DNA from 3 places in the Bradyrhizobium sp. 63_E2_N1_3 genome. Region 2 is predicted to be linked to each of the others. Evidence: predicted binding sites of a transcription regulator. Region 2 holds the regulator's gene; each other region holds the start of a gene.
What was found. Region 2 encodes PhoB, which activates phosphate uptake and scavenging genes when phosphate is short. Its sites were predicted from a motif close to TGTCATNNANCTGTCAT; they were not measured.
Positions count from the first base shown of each region.

Region 1: a site for PhoB is predicted at 5,520-5,536, ahead of phnF (phosphonate metabolism transcriptional regulator PhnF). Genes of this name have one in related genera too.
Region 3: a site for PhoB is predicted at 4,476-4,492, ahead of AB7531_RS22505 (DUF2278 family protein). Genes of this name have one in related genera too.

Region 1 covers NZ_CP197235.1:8,426,081-8,436,603, reverse strand. Annotated here, with positions in the region: gene AB7531_RS40190 (alpha-D-ribose 1-methylphosphonate 5-triphosphate diphosphatase) at 1-174, opposite strand, end outside; gene AB7531_RS40185 (chloramphenicol acetyltransferase) at 171-842, opposite strand; gene phnC (phosphonate ABC transporter ATP-binding protein) at 1,017-1,826, shown strand; gene phnD (phosphonate ABC transporter substrate-binding protein) at 1,886-2,821, shown strand; gene phnE (phosphonate ABC transporter, permease protein PhnE) at 2,898-3,782, shown strand; gene phnE (phosphonate ABC transporter, permease protein PhnE) at 3,779-4,627, shown strand; gene phnF (phosphonate metabolism transcriptional regulator PhnF) at 4,754-5,485, opposite strand; gene phnG (phosphonate C-P lyase system protein PhnG) at 5,605-6,069, shown strand; gene phnH (phosphonate C-P lyase system protein PhnH) at 6,074-6,682, shown strand; gene AB7531_RS40145 (carbon-phosphorus lyase complex subunit PhnI) at 6,687-7,790, shown strand; gene AB7531_RS40140 (alpha-D-ribose 1-methylphosphonate 5-phosphate C-P-lyase PhnJ) at 7,787-8,683, shown strand; gene phnK (phosphonate C-P lyase system protein PhnK) at 8,676-9,470, shown strand; gene phnL (phosphonate C-P lyase system protein PhnL) at 9,493-10,191, shown strand; gene AB7531_RS40125 (alpha-D-ribose 1-methylphosphonate 5-triphosphate diphosphatase) at 10,203-10,523, shown strand, end outside.
Region 2 covers NZ_CP197235.1:8,598,905-8,609,427, forward strand. Annotated here, with positions in the region: gene AB7531_RS40940 (SGNH/GDSL hydrolase family protein) at 1-839, opposite strand, end outside; gene AB7531_RS40945 (SGNH/GDSL hydrolase family protein) at 852-1,631, opposite strand; gene AB7531_RS40950 (OpgC domain-containing protein) at 1,631-2,896, opposite strand; gene apaG (Co2+/Mg2+ efflux protein ApaG) at 3,077-3,469, shown strand; gene AB7531_RS40960 (Hsp33 family molecular chaperone) at 3,643-4,650, opposite strand; gene argF (ornithine carbamoyltransferase) at 4,948-5,871, opposite strand; gene AB7531_RS40970 (aspartate aminotransferase family protein) at 5,871-7,079, opposite strand; gene AB7531_RS40975 (GcrA family cell cycle regulator) at 7,536-8,048, shown strand; gene phoB (phosphate regulon transcriptional regulator PhoB) at 8,284-8,991, opposite strand; gene phoU (phosphate signaling complex protein PhoU) at 9,007-9,723, opposite strand; gene pstB (phosphate ABC transporter ATP-binding protein PstB) at 9,735-10,523, opposite strand, start outside.
Region 3 covers NZ_CP197235.1:4,727,535-4,738,057, forward strand. Annotated here, with positions in the region: gene AB7531_RS22475 (enoyl-CoA hydratase/isomerase family protein) at 1-727, opposite strand, end outside; gene nthA (nitrile hydratase subunit alpha) at 848-1,471, shown strand; gene nthB (nitrile hydratase subunit beta) at 1,468-2,127, shown strand; gene AB7531_RS22490 (nitrile hydratase accessory protein) at 2,127-2,504, shown strand; gene queC (7-cyano-7-deazaguanine synthase QueC) at 2,654-3,367, opposite strand; gene mazG (nucleoside triphosphate pyrophosphohydrolase) at 3,505-4,359, shown strand; gene AB7531_RS22505 (DUF2278 family protein) at 4,553-5,575, shown strand; gene hflX (GTPase HflX) at 5,654-7,033, opposite strand; gene hfq (RNA chaperone Hfq) at 7,045-7,293, opposite strand; gene ntrX (nitrogen assimilation response regulator NtrX) at 7,542-8,912, opposite strand; gene AB7531_RS22525 (sensor histidine kinase) at 8,930-10,523, opposite strand, start outside.

The DNA.
Region 1 (10,523 bases), 170 kb from region 2:
ATGCAGATCGACGATGCCGGGCAGCACCAGCAGGTTGCGCGCATCGATCGCCAGCCGCGCACGGCCGCGAGAGGCATCGACCTGCGCAATGTCCGCGCCGGACACCAGAATGGAAGTTTCGACGAGCTCGGAGCCGATCAGGGCCCGGCCGCCCTCAAGGAAGATGTCTGTCAAGCGACCGCGCTTCGTTTGCTGGCAGGGGAACGGGTGAGGGAGCTTGCCCGTGCTTCATATGCCGAGAGGAAATCTTCAATCCCGAGCTTGCGGAAATCGGGCAGTGCTTCACGCAATTTGTCGTGATCCCAGTCCCACCAGGCGAGTTGGGCCAGCCGTCCGGCGACGTCTTCCGAGAACCGCCGCCGCACGATGCGCGCCGGATTGCCGGCGACGATGGTGTAGGCCGGCACGTCCTTGGTGACGATGGCGCCCGCCGCGATCACCGCGCCGGTGCCGATGTTGCGGCCGGGCAGCACGATCGCGCCATGGCCGATCCAGACGTCGTGGCCGATATGAACGTGATGCTGGCGCCGCCAGTCGAAGAACTCGGTGTCGTCGCTCTCGCCTTCGAAGTAGGCGCTGGAACGATAGGTGAAATGCGCCTGCGTGGCGCGATGCATCGGATGATTGCCGGGATTGATGCGCGTCATCGCCGCGATCGAGCAGAATTTTCCGATCGTGGTGTAGGTGATCTGGGCGTCGTTCACGACATAGGAGTAATCGCCCATCGTGACTTCAGTGAGGATCGTGCGCGCACCGACCTCGGTATAGGTGCCGAGCCTGGTCTCATGCAGCTTCGCCGAAGGGTCGATGGTCGGTTGAACCGAGAGCGTTTTGCCGGCCATGCTACATCCGATAGGTCGAGGGCGGGCGTACCTCTTCGAGTGCCCTGATGACAACGTCATGACGATGCGATGACAGGGGAAGAGGTGTGTAGGATCGCCGCAGCGCGATCCGCGTGTCACACAAGTGTCAAGTGCCGGCGCTAGCGGTGGCAGCCAGCTACTCTGGAGCCCTCTATGCTGGTGGTTGAAGGTCTGACGTGCCGCTTCGGCGCAAAAGCCGCGGTGGACGACGCTTCGTTTCAAATCTCCCCCGGCGGCTTCGTCGGTGTGATCGGGCGCTCCGGCGCCGGCAAGTCGACCATGCTGCGCATGATCAATCGCCTGGCGACGCCGACGCAGGGCCGCATCCTGTTCGACGGCCTCGACGTCACCGCGTTGCGCGGCAAGGAATTGCGGCAGTGGCGGGCGCGCTCGGCGATGATTTTCCAGCAGTTCAACCTCGTCGGCCGGCTCGATGTGCTCACCAACGTGCTGATGGGGCGCCTCGCGACGATGCCGGCCTGGCGCTCGCTGACGCAGACCTGGCCCGAGCACGACAAGGCGCTGGCGATGTCGGCGCTCGAACAGTTCGATATCGCCTCACTCGCCGCCCAGCGCGCCGACCAGCTCTCCGGCGGCCAGCAGCAGCGTGTTGCGATCGCCCGCGCACTGGTGCAGCAGCCCGACATCATCCTCGCCGACGAGCCGATCGCCTCGCTCGACCCGCGCAACACCAAGATCGTGATGGATGCGCTGCTGCGCATCAACAAGCATTTCGGCATCACCGTGCTCTGCAACCTGCATTCGCTCGATCTGGCGCGCAGCTATTGCGATCGCCTGATCGGCATGGCGCAGGGGCGCGTGGTGTTCGACGGCGCGCCTGCCGAATTGACCGACCACGTCGCGCGCGAGCTCTACGATCTCGAAGCCTCCGACGTCATGGGCGGAATGCCCGTGCCGGTGCCTGAGGGTGTGCCGGCGCTCGGAACGGCCGCGGCTGCCTGAGCTGCGCCTGTAGTTGCCAATTTTTGCGTCAACCGACCCCAACCGATGAAGAGGGTATCATGATCACTCGCAGACTGGTTCTTGCCGGCGCCGCCGCGCTCGCGTTCACGACTTCGGCCTCCGCCGACGACTGGAAAGCCAAATACCCCGAACTGACCTTCGCGGTCATTCCGGCGGAAAACGCCTCGGGCGTGACCGAGCGCTGGGCGCCGTTCATGAACTATCTCTCCAAGGAATTGGGCGTGAAGGTCACGCTGCGCATCGCCAACGACTACGCCGCCGTCATCGAGGGCCAGCGCGCCGGCAACATCCATATCGCCAGCTACGGCTCGGCGTCATTCGCCCGCGCCCGCCTGACCGGCGTCAAGACCGATGCCTTCGCCAACGACATCAACGCCGACGGTTCGACCGGCTACTACTCTGTGTTCTTCGTCAAGGCGAGCAGCCCCTACAAGAGCGTCGACCAGCTCAAGGGCAAGAACCTCGGCCTCGTCGATCCGAACTCGACCTCCGGCAACAACGTGCCGCGCTTCGAGCTCGACAAGATGGGCATCACGGATGCCGACACCTATTTCAGCAAGGTCGTCTTCACCGGCAGCCACGAGAACGCGATCCTGGCGCTGGCGCAGGGCACGGTCGACGTTGCGGCCAACCAGTGGACCAGCGATGACGATTCCACGCTGGCGCAGATGCTGACCAAGGGCATGCTGAAGAATGCCGACGGCTCGCCGATGAAGAAGGACGATTTCCGCATCATCCACAAGTCGGCGCCGATCATCAACGGCCCCTACGCCTACAATTCCGACCTGCCGGAAGATGCCAAGGCGGCGATCGCCAAGGCGTTCTTCGACGCGCCGGCCAAGGACAAGGCGGCCTTCGATCGCCTCCAGGACGGCCAGAAGAAGGGTTTTCATCCCGCCACCACCAAGGACTGGGATGGCACGATCGAGCTGATCAAGTTCGTCGATGCACTGCGTAAGAAGAAGGCGTCCTGAGTTTCGGGACGATAGCACTGGAGCCGGGTCGATGGACCCGGCTCTTTCTCTTTGATCGACTACCTTCCCTGGCCAGATGACCGTCGCGGTTTCGATCCTCCCCGAGCAGCAGCTCGCCGTGCTCAACGCGGCCTATCGCCAGGCGGTCGCGCGCAAGCGGCTCCGACTCCTTTTGGGGCTGGTGATCTTTGCCGCAGCGCTGTTTCTTGCCGCGATCGGCGCGGAAGTGAACCTGCGCACCTTCTTTGCCCATTTCGGCAATTTCATCAGCTATTTCGACCGCATCCTCACGCTCGATAGCGGCCAGCGGGTCTGGACCGATGCCGGCGAGTGGCTGTGGGGCTGGCGCAAATGGCTGAAGATGCTGGGCGAGACGCTGCTGATCTCCTACGTCGGCACGCTGATCGGCGCGACCTTGGCCTTCGCCTTGAATTTCTTCGCGGCTGAGAACACCTCACCGTCGCCCTGGCTGCGCTTCGTGGTGCGTCGCCTGCTCGAATTCGCCCGCACCGTGCCGGGCATCGTCTTCGCGCTGATCTTCGTGATTGCCTTCGGGCTCGGGCCGATGGCCGGCGTGCTCGCGATCGCGATCCACTCCACCGGCGCGCTCGGCAAACTGTTCTCCGAGATCGTCGAGAATGCCGACATGAAGCCGGTCGAGGGCATCCGTTCGACCGGCGCGAGCTGGCTCTCCTGCATGCGCTTTGCGATCGTGCCGCAGGTGACGGCGGGGTATGCCAGCTACGCGCTGCTGCGCTTCGAGATCAACGTCCGTGAAGCCTCCGTCATGGGCTTCGTCGGCGCCGGCGGCATCGGCCAGGAGCTCGTCGTCGCCATCCGCAAGTTCTATTACTCCGACGTCAGTGCCATCCTGCTCACCATCATCATCACGGTCTTCATCATCGACATCACTACGGGCTGGCTACGCGGCCGTCTGTTCGGCAAGGAGGCACGGACGTGACGAGACCGCAGGAGGTCGACACGCGAGAGCTTCGCGCGCGCTACCCCGATGTGTTCGATCGCCCCGCCTCGGCGCGGCTCGCGATGCCGGCGATGATCGTCGCGGCGTTTGCGATCCTGGTTTACGGCCTCGTCGATCTCGACTTCTCGCCGTCGCGATTCTTCGCAGGGCTGAGCCAGCTCGGCTGGATCGGCCTGATGATGATCCCGCCCGATCCGGGCTCTTCGCTGCCGGTCTATCTGAAAGCGCTGGGTGAGACGCTGTCGATCGCGCTGCTCGGCACGACGCTCGCCGCGCTGTTCGCGCTTCCGGTCAGCCTGCTGGCCGCGCGCAACGTCATACCTTCGCAGATCCTGCGTTTTCCGGTCCGCCGTTTCCTGGATTCGATCCGCGGCGTCGACACCCTGATCTGGGCGCTGGTGTGGATTAACGTCGTCGGGCTTGGTCCGTTCGCCGGCGTGCTCGCCATCGCCGTGTCGGATTTCGGCGCGTTCGGCAAACTGTTCTCGGAGGCGATCGAGGGCGCCGACCAGAAGCAGGTCGAAGGCGTCCGCGCCTCCGGCGGCAGTGCTTTGCACGAAATCCGCTTCGGCCTGCTGCCGCAGGTGCTGCCCGTGATCGCCGGCCAGGTGCTCTATTTCATCGAATCCAACACGCGCTCGGCCACCATCATCGGCATCGTCGGCGCCGGCGGCATCGGCCTCCAACTCGCCGAGCAGATCCGCGTGCTGGAATGGCAGCGGGTGTCGTTCCTGATCCTGATGATTCTGGTCGCCGTCGCCGCGATCGATTTTATTTCGAGCAAGTTGCGGTTTGCGATCATTGGGCGGCGAGCTGTCGCCTGATCGCCGGCGCCGTAGGGTGGGCAAAGCGAAGCGTGCCCACCACTTCTGCTTAGATATCGGGGAGAGATGGTGGGCACGGCGCAAGTGCGCCTTTGCCCACCCTACGAGCCCTGCGTGGTCGCCCGCTCACCCGTTCTCCACCAGAAACTCCACCCGCTCCGCTGCAAAGCGCGAGTGCTTGGTCACCAGCGGCTTGCCGGCGAGATCGTGGTCGGTCGCGTCGACCACCAGGATCGGCCGTCCCAGCGGCAGATCGAGCCGCGCGGCATCGGTTGCGTCCACGATGCCGGCGGTGATCCGGGTCGCGCCGCGGCTGTAGTCGCGGACGCCGTAATGCTCGAGCAGTTTCGTCATCGAGCGCGTCGCGGCGAATACCTCACCCGCGCCCGGAAACAATTCCGCTGACAGCCAGGTGGTGGAGACGCAGATCGGCGTGCGGTCGGCGAGGCGGATCGCCTCGATCCGCACCAGCGGCGCGCCGGCCTTCAATCCCAGTTCGCGCGCCAGTTCGCGGGTCGCGACGTCGTCGGACGCCTCGATCAGCCGGCCATGCGGTTCGCGGCCGTCGGCGCCGACGATCTCGGAGAAGCGGGTGCGCGAGCGCAAGGGATAAGCGAGGCGCTGCGCCTCGACATAGGTTCCGCTGCCGCGTTCGGCGCGCACGATGCCGCGCTCGGCAAGTGCGGCCAGCGCGCGCCGCACGGTGTGGCGGTTCACGCGATAGGTCTCGGCGATCTCCATCTCGCCCGGCAGCTTGTCGCCGGCTGCAAAGCGGCCGTCGGCGATGCCGCGCTCGATGCCGTCGGCAACGAGGCGCCACAGCGCGACGCCCGAAGAGGCTGTGTCCTGCATGCTCATGTCGCCGAGAAGCCTACTTCAGAAATCACACGTTTGTCACGAAACAGTCATGGCGCTTCCGTATCAAGTTGTCTATTATCATAGACAACTTGGATTCGGCAAGTTCTGTCAAAAGCTCGGTGGATTGGGTGACCCAGCACAACAACCAGCAAGTCCAGCGCAAGGCCGCGATGGCCGTGCTGGCGCACGCGGAGGCGGGCGAGATCGCCGCTCGCCTCCGCGCTCTCGCCCTGCCGGCGCATCAGGAGCTACGCGCGCCGGAAAACGGTCTCGTCATGCTGCGCGGCCGGGTCGGCGGCGACGGCGCGCCGTTCAATCTCGGTGAAGCCACGGTGTCTCGCGCAGCGGTCCGGCTCGCGAGCGGCGAGGTCGGCTTCGGCTACACGCTGGGGCGCGATGGCGAAAAGGCGCGGCTGATCGCGCTCTGCGACGCGCTGGCGCAGTCCAGTGATTTCGGTGAGGCGGTGGAGCGTGACGTTATCGCGCCGTTGCGCGAGCAGCTTATGATCCAGCGCAAGCAGGCGGCGGCCGAGACCGCCGCGACGAAGGTTGATTTCTACACCATGGTGCGCGGTGAGGGGTGAGGCCATGACCACGATTGCGGAACTGCCGCCGGGTTTCGTCGACAAGGTCTTGTCGGCGCAATCGACCTTTCGTTCCGTGATGGACGCGATGGCGCGACCGGGCTCGGTCCAGCGCATCGTGCCGATGGCGGGAGCGCCCGCGCCAACGATGCGCGGCACTGCCGCGATCGCGCTGACGCTGTTCGATCACGACACGCCGCTCTGGCTCGATGAGCGGATGACGGAGCGATCGGACGTGGTGAAATGGCTCAAGTTCCACACCGGCGCGCCGGTGGTGCAGGACTCCTCGATCGCGAGTTTCGCGCTGATCAGTGACGGTGCGGCGCTGCCGTCGCTCGAGCGCTTCGCACTGGGCACGAACGAGTATCCGGATCGTTCGACCACGGTGATCCTTCAGGTCGAGAGCCTGAATTCGGGGCGCAGTTTCGAACTGCGTGGCCCCGGCATCGACGGTGTCGCGACGCTTCAGGCCTCGATCAGGCCTTTCGACCTGTTCGAACGGCTGCAGTTCAACGAGGCGCTGTTTCCGCGCGGCATCGATTTGGTGCTGGTCGCCGATGATGCCGTGGTTGCGATCCCGCGCACCACGCGTGTCGTGAACAAGGGAAGCTAGTCGCATGTATGTCGCAGTCAAAGGCGGCGAGCGCGCCATCGAGAACGCCCATCGCCTGCTCGCCAATGCGCGGCGTGGCGACCAGAGCATTTCCGAAGTCACGCTGGATCAGATCTCGGAGCAGCTTGGCCTCGCCGTGGACCGCGTCATGAGCGAAGGGTCGCTCTACGACCGCGAGCTCGCGGCGCTCGCGATCAAGCAGGCGCGCGGGGATCTGATCGAGGCGATCTTCCTGGTCCGCGCCTTCCGCGCCACCCTGCCGCGCTTCGGCGCCAGCGAGCCGGTCGACACCGGCGCGATGCGCGTGCAGCGGCGGGTGTCGGCGACCTTCAAGGATATTCCCGGCGGCCAGATCCTCGGGCCTACCTTCGACTACACGCACCGCCTGCTCGATCCCTCGCTTGGCCAGGGCTTCGTGCCTGAAGTGCCGGCGACGGCCGAAGCTTCGACGGCGCCCACGCCGCGTGTGACCGACATTCTGGGCCGCGACGGGCTGATCGAATCCTCGCCGCGGGCCGAAGACGGCGCCAGCGTCGGCGACCTCACGCGCGAACCGCTGAACTTCCCGGCCGATCGCGACCTGCGCCTGCAAAACCTCGCGCGCGGTGACGAAGGCTTTCTGCTGGCCATGGGTTACTCCACCCAGCGCGGTTACGGCCGCAACCATCCCTTCGTCGGCGAGATCCGCTTCGGCGAGGTCGAGGTCGAATTTTTCGCGGAGGACGTCGGCTTCGCCGTGCCGCTCGGCTCCATCGAGCTCACCGAGTGCCAGATGGTGAATCAATTCAAGGGTTCGGCGACGGAAGCGCCGTGTTTCACCCGCGGCTATGGTCTCGCCTTCGGCCAGAGCGAGCGCAAGACCATGTCGATGGCGCTGGTCGACCGGGCGCTGCGTGCCCGCGAGCTCGGCGAAGAGGCCGTGGCCCCGGCGCAAGATGAAGAATTCGTGATGTCGCATTCGGACAACGTCCAGGCGACCGGCTTCGTCGAGCATCTGAAGCTGCCGCACTATGTCGACTTCCAGTCCGAGCTCGGGCTCCTGCGCAAGCTGCGCAAGGAATTTGCCGAGGCCAATGCGCCCGATGCCATGAAGGAGGCCGCGGAATGAACGCGCCCGCCTACAATTTCGCCTATCTCGACGAGCAGACCAAGCGGATGATCCGCCGCGCGATCCTCAAGGCGATCGCGATCCCCGGTTATCAGGTGCCGTTCGCCAGCCGCGAAATGCCGATGCCCTATGGCTGGGGCACCGGCGGCGTGCAGGTCACGGCCGCGATCCTCGGGCCCCAGGATGTGCTGAAGGTGATCGACCAAGGTTCCGACGACACGACGAATGCGATCTCGATCCGCAAATTCTTCGCCAAGACCGCGGGCGTCGCCACGACCACGGCAACAGAAGATGCAACCGTGATCCAGACGCGTCACCGCATCCCGGAGACGTCGCTGCACGCGAACCAGGTGCTGGTCTATCAGGTGCCGATCCCGGAGCCGCTGCGTTTCCTCGAACCGCGCGAGACCGAGACGCGGCGCATGCATGCGCTGGCCGAATACGGCCTGATGCATGTGAAGCTCTACGAGGACATCGCCCGCTTTGGCCACATCGCCACTGCCTACGCCTATCCGGTGAAGGTGAACGCGCGCTACGTGATGGACCCGTCGCCGACGCCGAAATTCGACAATCCCAAGATGGACAATTGCCCGGCGCTGCAATTGTTCGGCGCCGGTCGCGAGAAGCGCATCTATGCGATCCCGCCCTATACGCAGGTGGTGTCGCTCGATTTCGAGGATCACCCGTTCGAGCCGTACCGCTTCAACGCGCCCTGCGCGCTGTGCGCGGCGGAAAATTCCTATCTCGACGAGATTGTCACCGACGACAAGGGCGGGCGCATGTTCGTGTGCTCGGACACCGACTATTGCGAGGGCCGCCAGGCCGCCGGACATCACGGCAGCATGAGCGCCGCGCCGTACAAGGAGAAGGCGCAGGAGGGATCAAATGGCTGAGGAGATGCTGGAGAACGATCAGCCGCTGCTGGTCGCGGAGTCGCTCAGCAAGTCCTATGGCCGCATCGCCGCGTGCCGCGACGTGTCGTTCTCGCTCTACCCCGGCGAGGTGCTGGCGATCGTCGGCGAGTCCGGCTCGGGCAAGTCGACACTGCTGCAAATGCTCTCGGGCCAGCTCGCGCCGAGCGCCGGCCAGGTGTCGTACCGGATGCGCGACGGCGTCACCCGCGATCTCACGAGCCTTGGCGAAGCCGAGCGACGCTTCCTGTTCCGCACCGACTGGGGCTATGTGCACCAGGATCCCGCGCAGGGCCTGCGCATGGCGGTCTCGGCCGGCGCCAATGTCGGCGAACGGCTGATGGCGGTCGGCTGGAATCACTACGGCCGCATCCGCGATACCGCGTCGGACTGGCTCACCCGTGTCGAGATCGACATCGCGCGCATCGACGATGCGCCGCGCACCTATTCCGGCGGCATGCGCCAGCGTCTCCAGATCGCGCGCAACCTCGTCACCGAGCCGCGGCTGGTGTTCATGGACGAGCCGACCGGCGGTCTGGACGTGTCTGTCCAGGCGCGCCTGCTCGACCTCGTGCGCAGCCTCGTCGCCGAGCTGCACCTTGCCGTCATCATCGTCACCCACGATCTCGCGGTGGCGCGACTGCTGTCGCATCGCGTGATGGTGATGAAGGGCGGCCGTGTCATCGAGACGGGTCTCACCGACCAGGTGCTCGACGATCCCCGCGAGCCCTATACCCAGCTCCTCGTTTCCTCGATTCTGCCGCCATAAGCCTTCCAAGATGAGTTTTCCGATGACCGCCATGATCGACATCGCCGCCGCGAAAAAGACCTTTACGATGCACCTGCAGGGCGGCATCGAGCTGCCTGTCGTCAGCGGCGTGACCTTCCACGTCAACCCGGGCGAATGCGTCGTGCTCTCTGGCCCGTCCGGTGCCGGCAAGTCGTCGATCCTGAAGATGATTTTTGGCAATTACCGCTGCGACTCCGGCCGTATCGGCATTCGCCATCGCGGCGCGGTTGTCGATCTCGCCACCGCCGAGCCGCGGCAGGTTCTCAACATCCGCCGCTCCACCATCGGCTATGTCAGCCAGTTTTTGCGGGCGGTGCCGCGTGTTGCGACCATCGACGTCGTCGCGGAGCCACTGATCGTGAACGGCACGGCCCGAGCCGACGCGCAGGCACGCGCCGGCGAGTTGCTGCACCGCCTCAACATCCCTGAAAGACTCTGGCAGCTGCCGCCCGCGACCTTCTCCGGCGGCGAGCAGCAGCGCGTCAACATCGCGCGCGGCTTCATCTCGGACCTGCCGATCCTGCTGCTGGACGAGCCGACCGCCTCGCTCGATGCCGCCAACCGCGCCGTCGTGGTCGAGCTGGTCGCCGACAAGAAGCGCCAGGGCGTCGCCATGGTCGCCATTGTCCATGACGACGAAATCCGCCATTTGATTGCCGACCGTATTGTTGACGTCACCAGCTTTGCCGCCGCGGCCTGAAGGAAATGGAAATGAATGCCAAGCCGAAGGAAACATTGATCGCCAACGCCAGGATCGTGCTGGCTGACCGCGTGATCGAACAGGGCTGGCTCGCTCTCGCGGACGGACGCATCGCCGAGATCGGCGAGGGCAGGGCCCCCGCGGGTGCGGAGGATGCCGGCGGCGACCTCATCATGCCCGGCCTGATCGAGCTCCACACCGACCATCTCGAAGCGCATTACGTGCCGCGCCCGAAAGTGTTCTGGAATCCGGTCGCCGCCGTCATCTCCTATGACGGCCAGCTCGCGACCTCAGGCATCACGACCGTGTTCGACTCGCTCCGGGTCTGGCGT
Region 2 (10,523 bases):
TCGACCGGGATCGATTGATTCTCGTGCCAGTCGCGCATCACCTCGAAGCGGGGGAAGATGCCGACGTGACGGAGCTCGGCGACCTTCCCGAGCAGGTGCACCATCTTGCCGGCGCTCTCCTTGCGCTGGTTGACGGCTGGCGAATATTGCGGATCGACCAGCACGATGTCGGCGCCGCCAGCGGCCTGGATGCGGGAGATGCCGTCCTCGACCATCTTGGCGGTGTCACCGGGATCGAGATTGCGCAGCACCGCATTGGTGCCGACCTGCCAGATCACGAGATCCGGATGCACGTCGATCACCTCCTTCTGGAGGCGCTTCATCATCTCGGGCGCGTCCTCGCCGCCGACGCCGGCGTTGATCACGGTGATGTCGGCGGTCGGATATTGCCGGCGGAGCTGCGCGGCGAGACGGTTCGGATAGTTGAAATCGGGCGAGCTCGCGCCATAGCCCGCCGTCGACGACGAGCCGAACGCGACGATCACGACGGGTTTGCCGGCGACGAGCTTGCCCGCGACATGCGGCAGCGAGCCCATCGCCTTCGAGCCACCCTTCGGCGTGAGGCAGGGCACGCGGCTGAAAATGTCCCCGGCGGATTTCGCGACCTGCTTCACCTTGTCGATGGCGCGGGCGGTCACGCCGCGCTGCTCGTGGGACGTCGCGGCGACGGTGGTCTGGGAGGGCGAAGCGGAAGCCGGACTAGCGGCCTGCTGCGGCGCGGGCGTTGCCTGCGTGGCCTGCGCCTGCACTGGTGCCAGCGACATCGGCGTCAGGAGCAGCAGAGCCGCCGCGGGCGCAGCCAGCCATGCCGTCAACCAAAAAGGGCGGAGAGAACTCATTAACGCTAGACCTCAATTTTGCTGCTGGGCCGGCCCCAGATGGGCTGCGTCGATCACAAACTGTGCCAACGCCCGGCCAAGGCAGTCATGGACCTGTTTCGCCAGCTCTGGCCCACGGGACGGGCTGAACAGGTCGAACTGACCCTGATCATTCCACTGCCGCATGATCGCGAAACGGTCGAACAGCGGGATGTCATGCTCCTGCGCCACCACCCGCATATTGTCGAGATAGGGCGGCACCGAGATCATGGTTTCGGTACGCGGGCTGTACTGCAAGTTCATCAACACAACGTCAGCCCCTGCTTTTTGCAGCGCGGAAACCCCTTCGGTCACCGCCCCGCGAAAATCATCGGGATCAATCGCTCGGATAGCATCCACAGTCCCGGTCTGCCAGATGACCAAAGTAGGCCTTTTTGCTTCCATCAGCTTAACGAAGGTCGCGGCCGCCTCCTCGGCCGTCTTCTTGCTCTGTATTTCTACGGAGACGTGCACGGTCTCCGACGGCAGCAGCCTGTCCTGCAGGATGGCCTGCATGCGCGCCGGGTAGGAGCTGTCCTCCGAGGCCGGAATCGTGGTCGAACGGCTGCCAATGACCAGGATTTCGAGCGGTTTGCCGGCCTTGATGGCATCGGCGACCCTCGGAAGCTGGCTTTCAGTGGTGAGCAGATAGGATGGCAATTCGCAGGCCGGGGGCGCGGCCGGAGCAGCCGGCACGGCATCGCCCGCGCGCGCCAGGGGCGCGGCGAGGTTACCGCACAGCAGGACCAGGCTCAGGAGAACCTTCGCCTTCATCAGCCCCCTCCCGCCAGATCGGCGTTGCCGACGGCGTTTTTGGTTTTCGCACCGCTCTTGTCAGCCACGCGCTTGTACCACGAAATCACCCAGGCAACGCCCCACATGATCAGGATTCCGGAGAGACTAATCAGCGCATGCATGGCTGCGCCGCCGGAGACTTCGGCCAGGATGAAATGGCCGGCGAAGGCGAGGAAGACGCCGAGGCAGAAGATCTCCAGGGAATGCTGGCCGCAGAGGATCAGCGGCCGCAGCCAGGGCGATTTCAGGCCCGGCCATTCCCGGGGCAGGAAGCGAACGGTGAGTGCGGCGAACGCCAGGAAATGCGTGAAGCGCAGCACGTCGAGATCGGCCTTGTCGATCGGATACATCCACTGCTCGAGCCGCCTCGGCATGAAGTGGGAGAGCTGCGGCACATACCAGGTCAGCGTCACGTAGAACGCCGCGACCAGATAGGCGATCGATATCCACATCGTGACGCGGGACGCCAGGATGCGCGACATGCGTCGCGCACCTCCGAGCGCACACCATGCGCCGAATACGAAAAGCAATTGCCAGGCGAAGGGATTGAACGCCCAGAAGCCGTTCGGATAGGCCGACAGATACAGGTCGTATTCCCAGGTCACCGCGTAGAGCAGAACCGAGAGGCCGAGCGTCACGTCGGGCCGCCATTTCATCAGCCACAAGATCAAGGGCAGCGCCAGCATCAGCACGATATAGAGCGGCAGCACGTCCATGTTGACCGGACGAAAGCGCAGCAGCAGCGCCTGCACGATCGTGACGTCGGGCTGCTTGAGGAAATCCATGATGCCCATCTCTTCGGTGTAGAGCGGGTTCTCGAACCTGGTCGCAACGTAGGAGATTTCGGCGAGGAAGATCGTGAACAGAAAGACGTGGGCGACATAGATCTGCCAGACGCGCCGCAGGATGCGCGCGGTAGCGACGACGAAGCCGCTTTCGAGCATGGCACGACCGTAGACGAACGCCGCGGTGTAGCCGGAGATGAAGATGAAGATCTCGGTGGCGTCGCTGAAGCCGTAATTGCGGATCGTGAACCAGGTCAAAAGGCTCGGCGGCAGATGGTCGACGAAGATCAGCCACAGTGCGAGCCCGCGGAACAGGTCGAGCCGGAGCTCGCGCTCGCCGATGGCGGGCAGCGTGATGGCCGGCGCGGCGGAGCGCAGCTTCGCCTCCGCAGGTCTGGCCTCCGCAGGCTTGCCGGTTCCCGCGATCGTCGATCCCGTCACTTGGTCGGCAATGGTCATCGGGGGTTCGAAACCCTTCCGCAAATCGCGACGTGTCATGGAGTGTACAGGTCCGGCCGTCGTCTCGCAAAGCGGCCGGATCACATTGGGTCTACTTCCTCGGCAATTCTGGCGGCACGATGTCACCAAAACCGCCTGCGGGCGTTGGTTCCCGGCCGGGTTTTCGTTATGATGGCAGCCATGTATCGCGCCGTGACCCGCCAGATCGAAGTGACCGTCGAGCCGAACTTTGTTCCGGAGCAGTCGTCGGCTGACCGCTCCCGCTATTTCTGGTCCTACACCATCGTCATCACCAATTCCGGCGACGAAACCGTGCAGCTGAAGACGCGGCACTGGATCATCACCGACGCCACCGGCCGCCAGCAGGAGGTCAGGGGCGAGGGCGTCGTCGGCGAGCAGCCGACCCTGGCTCCCGGCGAGCGCTTCGAATACACCTCCGGCGTGCCGCTCGCGACCGCCTCGGGCTTCATGACCGGCCGCTACCAGATGGTCAGCGAAAGCGGCGAACGCTTCGAGATCGATGTGCCGACGTTCTCGCTGGACAGCCCGGACAACAAGCGGGTGTTGAACTAGGGGCAGGCGATTTCGTGCGAACACCCACAACTGTCATGCCCCGGCCTTGACCGGGGCATCCAGTACGCCGCGGCTTTTCGAATCCATCACAACAGTTTCGGAGTACTGGATCGCCCGATCAAGTCGGGCGATGACACCGAGTGTGTGGCTTGCAACGACGGAGGATGCGACGCCTACGCGTCTTCCACGCCCGCCTCGTGCGGCGTGAACTGGTACACCGACGAGCAGAATTCGCAGGTCACGACGACCTTGTCGTCCTTGACCATCGCGGCGCGGTCGTCGGGCGAGAAGCTCTTCAGCATCGCACCAACCGCGTCGCGCGAGCAGGAGCATTGCGCCTTCAGAACCAGCGGATTGAACACGCGCACGCCGCGCTCGTGGAACAGGCGGAACAGCAGCCGCTCGCCGGAGAGTTCGGGGTCGATCAGCTCGACGTCCTCGACGGTCTCGACCAGCGAACGCGCCTCGACCCAGGCGTCGTCTTCGGCGACAGCATGCACCTCCGCGCCTTCGGGCGCATCGCCGGGATGCAAATCGGCCTGACGCGCGCGCTCGGGCGCCTTCGGCAGGAACTGCATCAGCATGCCGCCGGCGCGCCAGCGATGCTTGCCGCCGTCGTTCGAGCGCCACTCCTCGCCGACGGCTAGACGCACGCGCGTCGGGATCTGCTCGGAGCGCAGGAAGTATTCGTGGGCGGCATCTTCCAGGCTGCCACCGTCGAGCGCGACCAGACCCTGGTAGCGGCTCATGTCGGGACCCTGGTCGATGGTCATGGCGAGATGACCGTTACCGAGGAGCGTGCCGGAATCTTTTGTCTCGCCGAGGCGCTCGGCATCGTAGCGCGCATAGGCGCGCAGGCGATCCGGCGCCATGTAGTCGACGACCAGGAACGACACCGGACCGTCGGTCTGGGCCTGGAGGATGAAGCGGCCCTCGAACTTCAGCGCCGAGCCGAGCAGCGTCGTCAGCACGATGGCCTCGCCGAGCAGCTTGCCCACGGCAGCGGGATAATCGTGCTTGGTCAGGATCTCGTCGAGCGCGGGACCAAGCCGCACCAGGCGACCGCGCACGTCGAGTGCGTCGACCTCGTAAGGCAGCACGGCGTCATCGATGGGAACCGCTGATGGCGCGCGAACCGGGCCTTCAGGCCCGGTTTTCATGTCAGGGGATTGGGAAACCATGGCGCTTTATCTGGGGTCGATGGAGGAAAATGGAAGAGGGCGCGGAACGCTCCCCGGCATGCAGAAAAGATCGCACGAAAGCACGACAAACTCAGGGTCGTCCCGGGGGTGCGCAAAGCGCGAGCCCGGGACCCATAACCACAGGATTACAATGTAACCGGCGACGACCACTCCGCGTCCTCGCCAAACAACTTCCTGTGGTTAAGGGTCCCGGATCGGCGCGCCGCTGTGCGGCGCTGGTCCGGGACGACAGCGGTGGATGCGGCCGCCAGCGCGGCCACCCGCTCCACCGTCGCGTTACTTCACCGCGTCAAAGCACCAGGCCAGAATGCCCTTCTGCGCATGCAGGCGGTTTTCGGCCTCGTCGAACACGACCGATTGCGGGCCGTCGATCACTTCGTCCGTGACTTCCTCGCCGCGATGGGCGGGCAGGCAATGCATGAACAGCGCATCGGGCTTGGCCAGCGACATCAGCTTCGAATTGACCTGATAGGGCTTGAGCACGTTGTGACGGTGCTCGCCTTCCTTGTCGCCCATCGACACCCAAGTGTCGGTGACGACGCAGTCGGCCCCCTTCACGGCAGCCTCGGGATCGGTGCCGAGCACGATCGGCGCGCCGGTGGCCTTGATGAAGTCCCGCATCACCTTTTTCGGCGCAAGCTCCGGCGGCGTCGCGACATTGAGCTTGAACTTGAAACGCTCGGCGGCATGCGCCCAGGACGCCAGCACGTTGTTGTCGTCGCCGGTCCAGGCCACCGTCCTGCCCTCGATCGGGCCGCGATGCTCTTCGTAGGTCATGAGGTCGGCCATCACCTGGCAAGGGTGCGAGCGCCGTGTCAGGCCGTTGATGACGGGCACCGTCGCATATTCCGCCAGCTCCAGCAGGGCCTCGTGATTGAGGATGCGGATCATGATGGCGTCGACATAGCGCGACAGCACGCGCGCCGTGTCGGCGATGGTCTCGCCGCGGCCGAGCTGCATCTCGGCGCCGGTCAGCATGATCGGCTCGCCACCGAGCTGGCGCATGGCGACGTCGAACGAGACGCGGGTGCGGGTGGACGGACGCTCGAAGATCATCGCCAGCGTCTTGCCTTCCAGCGGCTTCACCGGCTGGTGCGCTTTCTGCTTCGCCTTCATGGCGGAGGAGGCCGCGAGCATGCTCTTGAGCTCCGACAACGGGAGCTCGTTGATATCCAGAAAGTGCTTCGGGGACTTGCTCATCAGCTCGCCGCCCGCTTGGTCTGACTGGACGAGATCGCGGCGCAGGCGCGCTCGAGCCGCCCGACGCTGTCCTCGATTTCGGCTTCGGTGACGATCAAGGGCGGCAGGAAGCGCACGACATTGTCGCCGGCGCCGACCGTGAGCAATTTTTCGTTGCGCAACGCCGCGCCAAGATCGCCGGATGGCACCACGGCCTTGATGCCGATCAGAAGGCCTTCGCCGCGCACTTCGCTGACGATGTCGGGATAACGATCGATCACGGAGGCGAGCTTCTGCTTGAGCAGCAGCGACATCTTCTGCACGTGGTCGAAGAAGCCGGGCTTGAGCATGACGTCGAGCACGGCATTGGCAGCCGAGATCGCGAGGGGATTGCCGCCGAAGGTCGAGCCGTGCGAGCCGGGCCCCATGCCGGCAGCCGCGTCCGCGGTCGCCAGCACCGCGCCGATCGGGAAGCCACCACCGAGCGCCTTGGCCAGCGACATCACGTCAGGCGTGACGCCGGTGCGGCGATGCGCGAACAGATCGCCGGTGCGGCCCATGCCAGTCTGCACCTCGTCGAACGCGAGCAGCAGGCCCTTCTCATCGCAGAGCTGGCGCAACGCCTTCAGGAAGGCGGGCGTTGCCGAACGCACGCCGCCCTCGCCCTGGATCGGCTCGATCAGGATGCCGGCGGTCTGCGGACCGATCGCCTTCTTGACGGCTTCGATATCGCCATGCGGGACCTGGTCGAAGCCGTCCATCGGCGGGCCAAACCCTTCGAGATATTTTGCCGAACCGGTCGCGGCGAGCGTTGCCAGCGTGCGGCCGTGGAAGGCGCCTTCGAAGGTGATGATGCGGTAACGTTCCGGATGACCCTTGGAGAAGTGATGATGGCGGACCAGCTTGATCACACCTTCCAGCGCTTCGGCGCCGGAATTGCAGAAGAACACGAAGTCCGCGAAGCTTTCGTTGCACAGACGCGCGGCGAGCTTCTCGCCGTCCGGGCTCTGGAACAGGTTCGACATGTGCCAGAGTTTGGTGGCCTGCTCTTGCAACGCCTTGACCAACGCAGGATGAGCATGGCCGAGCGCATTCACCGCCACACCCGAGGTGAAATCGAGATAGCGATCGCCATTGGTCGCAATCAGCCAGCAGCCTTCACCGCGCTCGAAACCGAGGTCGGACCTGGCGAAAACGGGGAGCAAATGCGGCGCTGCGCTGTTAGTCATGACGATCACTTGAATGTTGCGGACGGTGTGAGCGTGCATTGCGCAACGCACCATTGACCGGCCCGGAAAACGAAACGTGCCGCCTTTTAAGGGCGGCACGCCTGACTATCTTATGCCTGGTGAAACCGGTGTCAATGCCGCCCGGAAAGCCTCGCGAAACGCAGAATCCGTAGTCTTGCGGTGGCGATTTTGCGTATTTCCGCCACGGAACATGTGGAAGCGAGTCGGCGGACTCTTGCGCGTGAGTCACGCCATATTGTAGCGTTTGGCTTGTCAGATACGACATCTCGTGCAGCAGTTCTGATCCTCTAAGTCCTCATGTACCGGCGTAAGCGTTCGGGCGCATCTGGTGCGCCCGGCGAGCCTTAAGGGATTCTGGCGGCACGGGTTTTTCGAAGCTTAGGCATTCGCCGTGCGGCCGCCAGGATGGCAGGCGCCGGCGAAGGAAAGGGTGCAATGACCGTTTTGACCTGGTCGGATGATCGCGTCGAGCAGCTGAAAAAGCTCTGGGAGGCCGGACTTTCGGCCAGCCAGATCGCCGCTGAACTCGGCAATGTGACCCGCAATGCCGTAATCGGCAAAGTGCACCGGCTCGGCCTGTCGGGCCGCGCCAAGAGCCCTTCATCGGCAGCGCCGCGGCCGCGCAAGGCGCGCCCCGCCCAGCACATGATGCGGGTGACACGCCCGATCGCGCGCGGCAACACCGCGCTGGCGCAGGCCTTCGAAGTCGAGGTCGAGGCCGAACCGGTCACCTACGACAACGTCGTGCCGATGAGCCAGCGGCTGTCGCTGCTGGAGCTGAACGAGGCCACCTGCCACTGGCCGGTCGGCGATCCCTCGAGCCCGGATTTCTTCTTCTGCGGCGGCAAGGCGCTCTCCGGCCTGCCCTACTGCGCCCAGCACTCGCGCGTGGCGTATCAGCCCGCGGCCGATCGCCGGCGCGCGCCGGCGAAGCCGGGTCCGCGCTGAAGTCGTTCTGAGCTCAGAAAGGAGCCGTCACACGATGGCGGCTCAACAAATCCGATGTCGTCCCGGACAAGCGCGCCTCGAGCGCGCGCAGATCCGGGACCCTTAACCACCGCAAGATGTGGCTACGGGGACTCGGAGTTACCTTTTCACAAAATAACCGCTCGCTGTGGGTGTCCCGGACCCGCGCTTGCGCTTGTCCGGGACGACACCGAGAGTGTGGCCGCAGCTCACCGAGCTACGCCTGCTCCGCCTTCGCAAAGCGATCGTCCAGTGCGTAGCCCGCGCCGCGGACGGTGCGGATCGGGTCCTGCTCGCGGCCGAGATTGAGCAGCTTGCGCAGGCGGCCGATATGGACGTCGACGGTGCGCTCGTCGATGTAGATGTCACGGCCCCAGACGCTGTCGAGCAGCTGCTCGCGCGAGAACACGCGGCCGGGATGCTCCAGGAAGAACTCCAGCAGGCGATATTCGGTCGGACCGAGATCGATCGGCCGGCCCGAGCGCGCCACGCGGCGCTTGTCGCGGTCGAGCTCGATGTCGCCATAGGCGAGCACGGTGGCGAGCCGCTCGGGGCTGGCGCGCCTGAGCAGGCCCTTCACGCGTGCCAGCAGCTCCGGCACCGAGAACGGCTTGACGATGTAGTCGTCGGCGCCGGTCGCAAGGCCCCGCACCCGCTCGCTCTCCTCGCCGCGCGCGGTGAGCATGATGATCGGGAGCTGCTTGGTCTCGGGCCGGGTGCGCAGCCGCCGGCACAGCTCGATGCCGGAGAGGCCCGGCAGCATCCAGTCGAGCACGATCAAATCGGGGATGTGCTCCTTGAGGCGGGTGTCGGCGTCGTCGCCGCGCATCACCGTCTCGACGTCATAGCCGTCGCCTTCGAGGTTGTAGCGGAGAAGCTCGGTGAGAGCTTCCTCGTCCTCAACCACCATAATGCGTGCGCCCATGGTGTTCGTCGCTCCTTAAGTGTTCGGGACCGTCGTGGCGAAGGTCGTCATGTCGCCCTTCGGCCGCTTGTCGGTGATCGCCTGGCCCTCGATCATGTAGAACACGGTCTCGGCGATGTTGGTGGCGTGGTCACCGATGCGCTCGATGTTCTTGGCGCAGAACATCAGATGGATGCAGAACGAGATGTTGCGCGGATCCTCCATCATGTAGGTGAGGAGCTCGCGGAACAGCGAGGTGCAGATGGCGTCGACTTCCTCGTCGCCCTTCCACACCGCCATCGCCGCCGGCAGATCGTGCGCGGCATAGGCATCCAGCACCGACTTGACTTGTTGCTGCACGAGGTCGGTCATGTGCTCCAGACCGCGGAACAGCTTGAGCGGATGGAAATCCGTCTCCAGCGCCGCGACGCGCTTGCCCATGTTCTTGGCGAGGTCGCCGATCCGCTCGAGATCGGTCGCGACGCGCATGGCGCCGACGATCTCGCGCAGATCCACCGCCATCGGCTGGCGGCGCGCGATGGTGAGAACGGCGCGCTCCTCGATCTTCTTCTGGAGCGCGTCGAGCTCGGCGTCGATGGTCACGACGCGCTGGCCGAGCGCGACGTCGCGGCGGATAAGCGCGTCGACGGAATCGACGATCATGCGCTCGGCGATGCCGCCCATCTCGGCGACCAGGCGCGTGAGCTCCTGGAGGTCGGTGTCGAAGGCCTTTGCGGTATGTTCAGAACCCATGTTCCGTCTCCTCAGCCGAACCGGCCGGTGATGTAATCCTGCGTGCGCCGGTCGGTCGGCGACGTGAAGATCTTGCTGGTGTCGTCGAACTCGATCAGCTCGCCGAGATACATGAAGGCGGTCTTGTCGGAGACGCGCGCCGCCTGCTGCATGTTGTGGGTGACGATCGCGATCGTGTAGTTCTCGGACAGCTCCTGGATCAGCTCCTCGACCTTGGCGGTCGAGATCGGGTCGAGCGCCGAGCAGGGCTCGTCGAACAAGATCACCTCGGGCCGCACCGCGACCGTGCGGGCGATGCAGAGGCGCTGCTGCTGGCCGCCGGAGAGCGACAGGCCGGAGGCGTTGAGCTTGTCCTTGACCTCGTTCCACAGCGCGCCACCGCGCAGCGCCTTCTCGACGCGGTCGTCCATCTCGGACTTCGAGATCTTCTCGTAAAGGCGGATGCCGAAGGCGATGTTCTCGTAGATCGTCATCGGGAACGGCGTCGGCTTCTGGAACACCATGCCGACGCGGGCGCGCAGCAAATTGAGGTCCAGCTTGGGGTCGAGGACGTTGGTCTGGTCGAGCATGAGCTGACCGGTGACGCGCTGGCCCGGATAGAGGTCGTACATCCGATTGAAGATGCGCAGCAGGGTCGACTTGCCGCAGCCCGACGGGCCGATGAACGCCGTGACGCGGTTGGTGCCGAGCGCCAGATTGATGTTCTTCAGCGCGTGGTGCTCGCCGTAATAGAAATTGAGGTTGCGCACCGTCACCTTGGCCGGAGCTTCGGGCAGCACCGGCGCCTGGGGCAAACCACC
Region 3 (10,523 bases), 3.9 Mb from region 2:
GCGCGAACTGGTCGACGTCCATGTGGCTGGCGAGATCGTCCAGCGCATGTGCCAGCCGGTTGACGGTCAGCTTGGTCATTGCGACTGAGAGCGGCGGCTGCGCGGCGACCTTCCGGGCAAGCTCCATGGCGGCATCGAACGCATGGCCGGGATCGGCCACCTGCTCCACCAGGCCCCATTCATAGGCCTCATCAGCGCTGATGCGCTGGTCGGCCAGGATCACCGCCTGCTTGGTGCGGGCCGGCCCGATCAGATGCAGCATGCGCGGGATGCTCTGCCAGCTCATGTTCATGCCGAGCCCGATCTCGGGCACGCGCAGATGCGCGTCGTGCCCCATCACGCGGAAGTCGAGCGCCACGGCCAGCGCGACGCCGCCGCCGACGCAAAAACCCTCGATGGCGGCGATCGTGATCTGCTCCATCTCATGCCAGGCGTGGGTCAGACGCGGCCCGAGCTTGAGATGCCGCCGCAGCGTGCCGAGATCCATGTCCTTGCGCGAGCGGCCCTCGGCATCCTTGAGGTCGAAGCCGGCGCTGAAGGCGCTGGTGCTGCCCGTCAGAACCACGACGGACGTTGCGGCATCATCCTCGAAGCTGCGCGCGGCCGCGGTGAGCTGGCGCAGTGCCTCCGGCGAGAGCGCGTTGATGCCGTCGCCGCGGTCGAACCGCACCACCGCAATCCGCCCCTCCGGTCCGAGGCCCTTCTCGATCGTCACGAAGTTCGTCACCAATGTCTCCCAATCCGCTTTGCTGCGAGGCTAGCCTACATCCGGCCTCACGAATATGGGACCCGGTTGCGCCCCAGCGCATACTCGACAGGCAGGGACCATTGCGCCTATCTTTGCGCCATGAGCCACGATCACGACCATCATCACGACCATTCCGAGCTGTCGGAGACCGAGCTGCGCGTGCGCGCGCTCGAGACGATCCTGACAGAAAAAGGCTATGTCGAGCCGGCCGCGCTCGACGCCATCATCCAGGCCTATGAGACCAGGATCGGACCGCACAATGGCGCGCGCGTCGTCGCCAAGGCCTGGACCGATCCGGCGTTCAAGAAGGCGCTGCTAGAGGATGGCTCGAAGGCCATCGGCACGCTCGGCCATGTCAGCCGCGTCGGCGACCATCTCGTCGTGGTCGAGAACACGCCGGAGCGACACAACATGGTCGTGTGCACGCTGTGCTCCTGCTACCCTTGGGAGATGCTGGGGCTGCCGCCGGTCTGGTACAAGGCTGCGCCCTATCGCTCGCGCGCGGTGAAGGACCCGCGCGGCGTGCTCGCCGATTTCGACGTCACCCTGCCGAAGGACATGGAAATCCGTGTCTGGGATTCGACGGCCGAGACCCGCTTCCTGGTGCTGCCGATGCGCCCCGCGGGCACCGAAGGCTGGAGTGAGGAGCAGCTCGCCGAACTCGTCACGCGCGATTCCATGATCGGCACCGGCTTTCCCAAGACGCCTGGAGCGCCCTCGTGAACGGCGTCCACGACATGGGCGGCATGGACGGGTTCGGCAAGGTCGAGGCCGAGCCGAACGAGCCGATGTTTCACGAGGAGTGGGAATCGCGTGTTCTCGCCATGGTGCGCGCGATGGGCGCGGCGGGCGCCTTCAACATCGACACCTCGCGCTTCTATCGCGAGACGCTGCCGCCGCACGACTATCTCTCGAGCTCCTACTACAAGAAATGGTTTCTCGGGCTCGAGGAGATGCTGATCGAGAAGGGCTACCTCACCCGGGAGGAGGTCGCCGCCGGCCACGCGATGCAGCCTGCAAAGGCGCTCAAGCACGGCAAGTTCGACCTCGCCAATGTCGAGCGCGTCATGGTGCGCGGCAAGTTCGCCCGCCCTGCTCCGGCGCCGGCAAAATTCAACATCGGCGATCGCGTCCGCGCCAAGAACATTCATCCGACCACGCATACGCGGCTGCCGCGCTATGTGCGCGGCCATGTCGGTGTCGTCGAGCTGAACCACGGCTGCCACGTATTTCCGGATTCGGCGGCGATGGAGCTCGGCGAAAATCCGCAATGGCTTTACACGGTCGTATTCGAGGGCCGCGACCTCTGGGGCGCGGACGGTGATCCGACCTTGAAGGTGTCGATCGACGCCTTCGAACCCTATCTGGACCCGGCGTGATGAGCAGCCCGGCTGCGGCCGCTGCGACGGCGGCCATTCCGAGCATTCCGCGCGATGACGACGGCCCGGTGTTCCGCGCACCCTGGGAAGCGCATGCGTTTGCGATGGCGCTGACGCTGCACGAGCGCGGCGTGTTCACCTGGCCGGAATGGGCCGCAGCCTTGGCCTCCGAGATCAAGCGCGCCCAAGCCGCCGGCGACCCTGACACGGGCGAGACCTATTACCTGCACTGGCTCGCCACGCTGGAAGGTTTGGTTGCAAGCAAGGGCGTCGCATCGGCGGAGACGCTGCACCGCTACCGCGACGCCTGGGACCACGCCGCGGATCGTACGCCGCACGGTAAGCCGATCGAGCTGCGGCCGGAGGATTTTCGGTAGGTCGGTAAGAGGCACGCTCGTGCCAAGCCCTCCGCTGTCATTCCCCGCGAAAGCGGGGAATCCAGTAGGCCGCGGCCTCTCGACTCAAGCACGGTCTCTGGGATACTGGATCACCCGCTTTCGCGGGTGATGACACCGAATATGTGGCCTCAGCGGCCCGCCGCAAACTCCCGCCATCCCTTCGCCCGCAAACTGCACGCCGGGCACTCGCCGCACCCGAAACCCCACTCATGCTGCGCGCCGCGTTCGCCGAGATAGCAGGTGTGCGAGTGCTCGCGGATGAGATCGACCAGTCCTGCGCCACCGAGGTCGTGAGCGAGCTTCCACGTCGCCGCCTTGTCGATCCACATCAGCGGCGTATGCAGCTCGAATTGCCTGGCCATGCCGAGCGAGAGCGCGGCCTGCATGGCGCGGATGGTGTCGTCGCGGCAATCGGGGTAGCCGGAATAATCGGTCTCGCACATGCCGCCGACGATGTGGGTGATGCCGCGCCGGTAGGCGAGCGCCGCGGCAAACGTCAGGAACACCAGGTTGCGGCCGGGCACGAACGTATTCGGCAGGCCGTCGGCGCCCATCGCGATGGCGACGTCGCGCGTCAGCGCCGTCTCGGACACAGCCGCCAGCGTCGGAATCGACAGCGTGTGGCTCTCGCCGAGCCTTGCGGCCCAATCGGCACGCAGCCCCTTGATGCCGTCGAACAGCCGGTCGCGGCAGGCGAGTTCGATGGCATGGCGCTGGCCATACTCGAAACCCAGTGTCTCCACGCGTGCAAAGCGGCTGAGCGCCCAGGCGAGGCAGGTGGTGGAATCCTGGCCGCCGGAAAAGAGCACCAGGGCGGTTTGTGATGAAAATGCGTCACTCATGGCCCGCGCTTTAGCACTGCGGGCGCGGCTCGCCAATCTGCCGCCAATCGGTGGAAATCGGCCTGTTCCGCAGCGCCGCGCTGGGAACGGCGGGCCGCTTTTGGCATAAGGCTTTGGAGCCAGGAGACTGCCCCGCAATGACCCCTTCCCGCGACATTTCCCGTCTGATCGAGATCATGGCGGCGCTGCGCACGCCGGTGACCGGCTGCCCCTGGGACCTCGAGCAGAATTTCGCGACGATCGCGCCCTACACGATCGAGGAGGCCTATGAGGTGGTCGAGGCCATCAGCCGCGGCGATCTCGACGATCTGCGCGAGGAGCTCGGTGACCTCCTGCTCCAGGTCGTGTTTCACGCCCAGATGGCTTCAGAACAGAATGCCTTTACCTTCGGCGACGTCGTGGAGGCCATCACCCGCAAGATGATCCGGCGCCACCCTCATGTCTTCGCCGACAAGGACGGCAACCTCGCCTCCTCCCACGTCAAGGAGGTCTGGGACCGCATCAAGGCCGAGGAGAAAGCCGAACGTGCGGCTCGCCGGCCGCCGGAGGAAACGCCGACGCACAAGTCGTTACTCTCGGGCGTCAAGGCCGGTCAGCCCGCGCTGACGCGCGCGATGGAGCTCCAGCGCAAGGCCTCCACCGTCGGCTTCGACTGGAACGACCCGCGCGCGGTGCTGGCGAAAATCCGCGAAGAAGCCGACGAGATCGAGGCGGCGCTCGACCGCAACGACAGCGAGGGGCTGGCGGAGGAAACCGGCGATCTGATGTTCGCACTCGTCAATCTCGCCCGCCACGTCGACGCCGATCCGGAAGCCGCGCTACGCGCGACGAATGCAAAGTTCGAGCGGCGCTTCGCCTTCATCGAGCGCGCGCTTGAGGCGCAAGGGCGGACGCTCGAGCAGGCGTCGCTGGCGGAGATGGACGCGCTGTGGAACGCGGCGAAGAGTGAGGGGAAACCGGTATCAGAGACTCGCTCGCAGGCCCGCCGCTAGCGTTGTGGCCTGCTCCATCGGTGTACCCGCAAGGATCGAAGCGGTCGCGAAGGAGATATAGGTCAGCATCTTTTCCCGAATGCAGCGAGGCGGTCATGGCGGATCGCAGTCAAGCCATGAAACCGTCACGACAAGCAGTCTAGAGTTGAGCAACGGAGCCCGCGCAGCCGAAATCCCACCTCAGGTGAGTGCGATGCCATTAAAGCACTATTCGGTCCTCAAAGGACGCCCGATCGCGATGCGTTTCGGCACCGGCCAGTCGCCGCACTATCAAGTCCATGTCGTGGCCGACAACGCGGATTTCCGCATCGCCGTCAATGTGCAGTCAGCCGACGGAAGCGAAGTCGAGTTCCTGGTGCGATCGCACTTTGTCCATCCGATCACCGATCATCTCGCGGCGCTGCCGGAGGGCCTGCACCCGCAGCCGCCGAAGCCGGCCAGCATCGCGCTGGACTTCATTCGCGGCAATCTGATGCAGCCCCAGGAGATGATCCCGCTGCCGCTGTCCGTGCCCGGACCCGACAATGACCTCAACGAGAAGCTCGACCAGTTCGTCCAGCGCGCGCTCTCAAACGAAAGCGCGATGATCTACGCATTCGGTGAGACATGGGGGCCGGAGACCAAGGCGGACAATTATTTCGGCTTCCGGCCGGGCCGCGGCATTCACGATATCCATATGAATCAGGGAAATCCAATCGGACGATTCTCGGGCGACAACGGGCCATGGCAAGACGGCGGGCTGGTGTTCGAATTCCCGGATCAGAAGCTATGGACGGCGGTCTTCCTCAAATTCCAGACCCAGGCCTGGCACACCGACGACAAGACCGGTGACCCCATCGATCTCGGCGCTCCGACACAGCCGCCAGATCCGACCGCTCCTCCGACCGGGCAAATGCCTGACGGACTCGTGCGCATCATCGCAGCACTCGTCAATGCCTTGAAGACGCCTGAGCGGGAAGTCGTCACGCTGCTCAATACGGCCGATCGCGACATCGATCTCACCGGCTGGATGCTGGCCGACAAGCAGAAGAACAAGATGGTCCTGTCAGGGAAGATCGCGGCCGGGGGCACGCTCGCCGTCGTCGTGCAGAAGCCGATGGAATTGTCGAACCAGGGCGGCATCATTTCGCTGCTGGACGAGCGCGGGATCAAGATCCACGGCGTCGCCTATACCAAGGCGCAGGCGAAGAATCCGGGCCTGACCATTCCATTCTAGCGTTACGCGTCTCAACCCGGAAACGCGGATATGGTCGATATCGCACGCAGGCCGGTCGGGCGCACCGCGCCCTTCGGATCACGCCACGCGCGGCACGGCATCGAACCGGTTCACCACGATATCCCGCTTGGTCTCGTCGACCCGCACCGTCATGTCGAAGCGGCCGTCGTGCAGCTCTTTGGCCAGCACCTCGGAATTCCTGTGCAGCCAGCTGATGCCGGCGCCGTCGGCGGCGTCGATGGAGAGATCGAGCGTGGTGCGCTTTGCGGCGAGACGTTCCTCGATGGCCGCAAGCAGTGCATCGATCCCCTCGCCTGACACGGCCGAGACCAGCATCGCCGGATGATCTTCCGGCCGGCGCGCGGCGATGTTCAAAAGCTCTTCGCGCTTGTCAGGCTCGTAACGGTCGATCTTGTTCCAGACCTCGATGATGCGGCCACTGTCGTCGGGATTGATGCCGAGCTGGCGCAGCACGGCGTCGACGTCGCCCTGCTGGGCCTCGGCATCCTCGTGCGAGATGTCGCGCACATGCAGGATGACGTCGGCTTCCAGCACCTCTTCCAGCGTGGCGCGGAAGGCGGCGACGAGCTGGGTCGGCAGGTTGGAGATGAAGCCGACGGTGTCGGACAGCATCGCCTTGCCGCCATGCGGCAAAGTGAGCGCGCGCAGGGTCGGATCGAGTGTTGCGAACAGCATGTCGGCGGCCTGAACGTCGGCGCGGGTCAGGCGGTTGAACAGCGTCGACTTGCCGGCATTGGTGTAGCCGACCAGCGCGACGACGCGATACGGCACGCGCTGGCGTCCGGCGCGATGCAGCCGCCGCGTCGCCTGCACCTTCTTCAGCTCGCCCTCGAGTTTCGAGATGCGCTCCTGGATCAGGCGGCGATCGGCTTCGATCTGCGTCTCGCCGGGACCGCCCATGAAGCCGAAGCCGCCACGCTGGCGTTCCAGATGGGTCCAGGAGCGAACGAGGCGCGAGCGCTGGTAGTTGAGATGCGCAAGCTCGACCTGGAGCGAGCCTTCCTTGGTCTTGGCGCGGCGGCCGAAGATTTCCAGGATGAGCCCGGTGCGGTCGAGCACCTTGGCGTGCAATTCCTTCTCGAGATTGCGCTGCTGGATCGGCGCCAGCGCGCAATCCATCACGACGAGCTCGACATCGAGGCTCTTGGCCAGCGCGGCGATCTCCTCGACCTTGCCCTTGCCGATATAGGTCGCGGGGCGGATCTGGCTGATCGGCGCGATAATGGCGTCGGCAATGACGAGGTCGATCGCCCGCGCGAGGCCGGCGGCCTCATCGAGCCGGGCCTCCGCGTCACGCTGAACATGGCTTTCCGATTGCGCGTCGGCACCGCCCGCGCGCACACGCAAGTAGGGGCCGATGACAAGCACCCGCCCCGTCTGCTTCGCCCCTGCCGACCGCGGACGGTCGGCCTCCCCGTCGAAATTCCGGGGTTCCAATCAGATCACTCTCAAGCCGGCTGATCCTCGCCGCCTTCGAACAACTGGATCGGAGCGCCCGGCATGATGGTCGAGATCGCATGCTTGTAGACAAGCTGCGAGTGACCGTCGCGCCGAAGCAGCAAACAGAAATTGTCGAACCAGGTCACGATGCCCTGGAGCTTCACTCCGTTGACCAGAAAGATCGTCAGTGGCGTCTTGGTTTTGCGAACGTGATTGAGGAAGGTGTCCTGTAGGTTTTGTGCGCGGTCTGCCGCCATTGTTTTTTTCTCGCTTTGAGTTTCTTTTTATTGCGCCGGTTGCGGCCCTCTTTGTGACATTCGGGGCCTCTTCCGGTTGCCATTCCTCATGAGATCCCCCTCGGAGGAACAGCGGTTCGATTAGAGGACAGGACGGGTTATTAGGCAAGCCGCTTCACGCGGCAGGCCACGCCCAATTGCCCCGAAAAACTACGGAAATCGATGATTTTCCTCGCTAATCCCTGAGGTGCGGCCGCGACGTCGCGGTGTCAGCCGACACCGAGCGCCTTCAGCTTCCGGTGCAGCGCCGAACGTTCCATGCCAACAAACTCAGCCGTGCGAGAAATATTTCCTGAAAAACGGCTAATCTGTGCAATCAAATAGTCGCGCTCGAACACTTCGCGCGCTTCGCGCAGCGGCAGCCCCATGATGTGCTCGCCGTTGTTGCTGGTCGGCATCGCCGGCACCATCGAGCCGACGTCCTGCGGCAGCATGTCGGCGGTGATGATCACCTCCGGTCCGCCCGCGGCCAGAATCATGACTCTCTCAACGTTGTTGCGGAGCTGGCGTACGTTGCCGGGCCACACATGCGATTGCAGCACCGCCATCGCGTCCTGCCCGATCTGCCGCTTGGGCAGGCCGCTGCCGGCCGAGATCTGCTCCATGAAATAGTCGATCAATTCCGGAATGTCCTCGCGCCGCTCCGAGAGCGCCGGCACGCGGATCGGCACCACCGAGAGCCGATGATAGAGGTCTTCGCGGAAATGACCGGCAGCGATCTCCTCTTCGAGATTTCGCGCCGTGGAGGAGATGATGCGGACGTCGACCTGCACCTTGCCGGTGCCGCCGACGCGCTGGAACGACTGCTCGACTAGCACGCGCAAAATCTTGTTCTGGGTCTCGCGCGGCATGTCCGCGATCTCGTCGATGAACAGCGTGCCGCCATGGGCTTCCTCGAGCGCGCCGGGCTTACGCGGCTGCTCGCCATTGGACTGTTCGACGCCGAACATCTCGTGCTCCATGCGCTCCGGCGTGATCGCGGCGGCATTGATCACGACGAACGGACCATCGGCGCGGCCCGAGGCCGTATGCAGCGTGCGCGCGGTCAGCTCCTTGCCGGCGCCGGCCGGGCCGACGATCAGGATGCGGCTGTTGGCCTTGGCCGCGCGATCGATGGTCTGGCGCAGCTGGTTCATGCTCGGCGAGCGGCCGACGAGCGAGCTTGCGCTCGGCGCGAGCTGCTTCAGCTCCTTGACCTCGCGCTTGAGCCGCGAGTTCTCGAGCGCTCTGTTCGCGACCAGGATCAGCCGGTCGGCCTTGAACGGCTTCTCGATGAAGTCGTAGGCGCCGCGCTTGATCGCGGCGACCGCGGTCTCGATGTTGCCGTGGCCGGAGATCATCACGACCGGCAGATCGGCATTGTCCTTCTTGACCTGCTCCAGCAGCTGCAAGCCGTCGAGCTTGGAGCCCTGGAGCCAGATGTCGAGAAACACCAGATGCGGCCTGCGATTGGCGATCTCGGCGAGCGCCGTATCGCTGTCGCGGGCGGTCCGGGTCACGAAGCCCTCGTCTTCGAGAATGCCCGCAACGAGATCGCGAATATCGGCCTCATCATCGACAATCAGAATTTCACTTGCCATGGTTCGCGCCTGTCTTGTCAGATGCCTGTTGAGGCTTCGATCTTCGTTGAATCATTGGTCTTTTCAGCCGCCTCTTTGGTTTCGGCGGCCGGCTGTTTTGTTTCGGGCGGCTTGGCGATGTCCGTGACCGCGTTTGCGGCCGACGATGCCTGCACGGTCCCCTCGCCCTTCGCGGGGGCACCGGAGATCGCAAAACGCATCCGCATCCACGCGCCGCGCTGGCCCTCGCGGAAATCGGAAGCGTCCTTCAGCTCGATACGCCCGCCATGGTCTTCGAGCACGCGGCCGACGATCGCCAGGCCAAGGCCGGTGCCCTTGGCCCGCGTCGTCACATAAGGCTCGAGGAGGCGCGAGCGCGCGACCTTGGGCAGGCCGATGCCGTTGTCGATGACGTCGATCAGCACGTCCTCGCCCTCGCGCGAGACTACGACGTCGATGCGGCCCTTGCCGTAATCCTTGCCGAGCTCCTCCGGCGGCACCTGCTCGACGGCCTCCGTGGCGTTCTTGACGATGTTGGTGACCGCCTGCGAGATCAGCCGCCGGTCGAACTGCGCGCGCAGCGGATCTTCCTTGAATTCGGCCTCGATATCGATCTCGGGATGGGCGACCTTCATCAGGAACACCGCCTGCCGCACGGTGTCGGCGACGTCCTCGCCCTCCATCACCGGCTTCGGCATCCGTGCGAAACGCGAGAACTCGTCGACCATGCGGCGGATATCGTCGACCTGGCGCACGATGGTATCGGTGCACTGCTCGAAGATCTGCTTGTCCTTGGTCTCGGTGATGTCCTTGCCGAACTTGCGGCGGATGCGCTCGGCCGAGAGCTGGATCGGCGTCAGCGGATTCTTGATCTCATGCGCGATGCGGCGCGCGACGTCGCCCCAGGCCGAGGTGCGCTGCGCCGAGACCAGTTCGGTGATGTCGTCGAGCGTGATGATGTAGCTGTCGTGCGGCTGGCTGGTCTTCTCGGCGCTGACGCGGACCGACAGGTTGCGCTCGGTGCCGTCGCGCGTGATCGTGATCTGGCCCTGCACCAGGCGCTGGGTCCCTTCCCGCGCCGTCTTCATCATCTCCTCTAGCTCGGGCAGCACGTCGGAGAGCGGATGGCCGAGCGTCTCCGCTTCGGAGTGCCCGATCAGCTTCTCGGCGGAGCGGTTGAGGATGCCGACGCTGCCCGAATTGTCGACGCCGATGATGCCGGCACTCGCCGAGGACAGCACGGCCTCGATGAAGCGGCGGCGGCTGTCGATGAGATCGCTGGCGTTGACGAGCTCGTCACGCTGGCTGCGCAATTCCTGCGTCATCTTGTTGAAGGTCTCACCCAGCTGGGCGAGGTCGCCTTCCGACTGGTGCACGGGCACCTTCACATGGAGGTCGCCGGTCGAGACCGTGTGTGCCGCGTTCATCAGCCGCCGGATCGGGGCCACCAGCGAGTTGGCGAAGTTGAGGCCGATCAACACCGAGGCCATCAGGATGGTCAGCGCGATCACCGCGAACATCAGCGCGAAGGCGACCTGGATGCCGAGCCGGCGCGACTCGATCTGGGCGTATTCGGCGACGCTGACTTCGGTCTGCTTGAGCTGGTTGACGACGTTCGGATCGAGCGGCCGC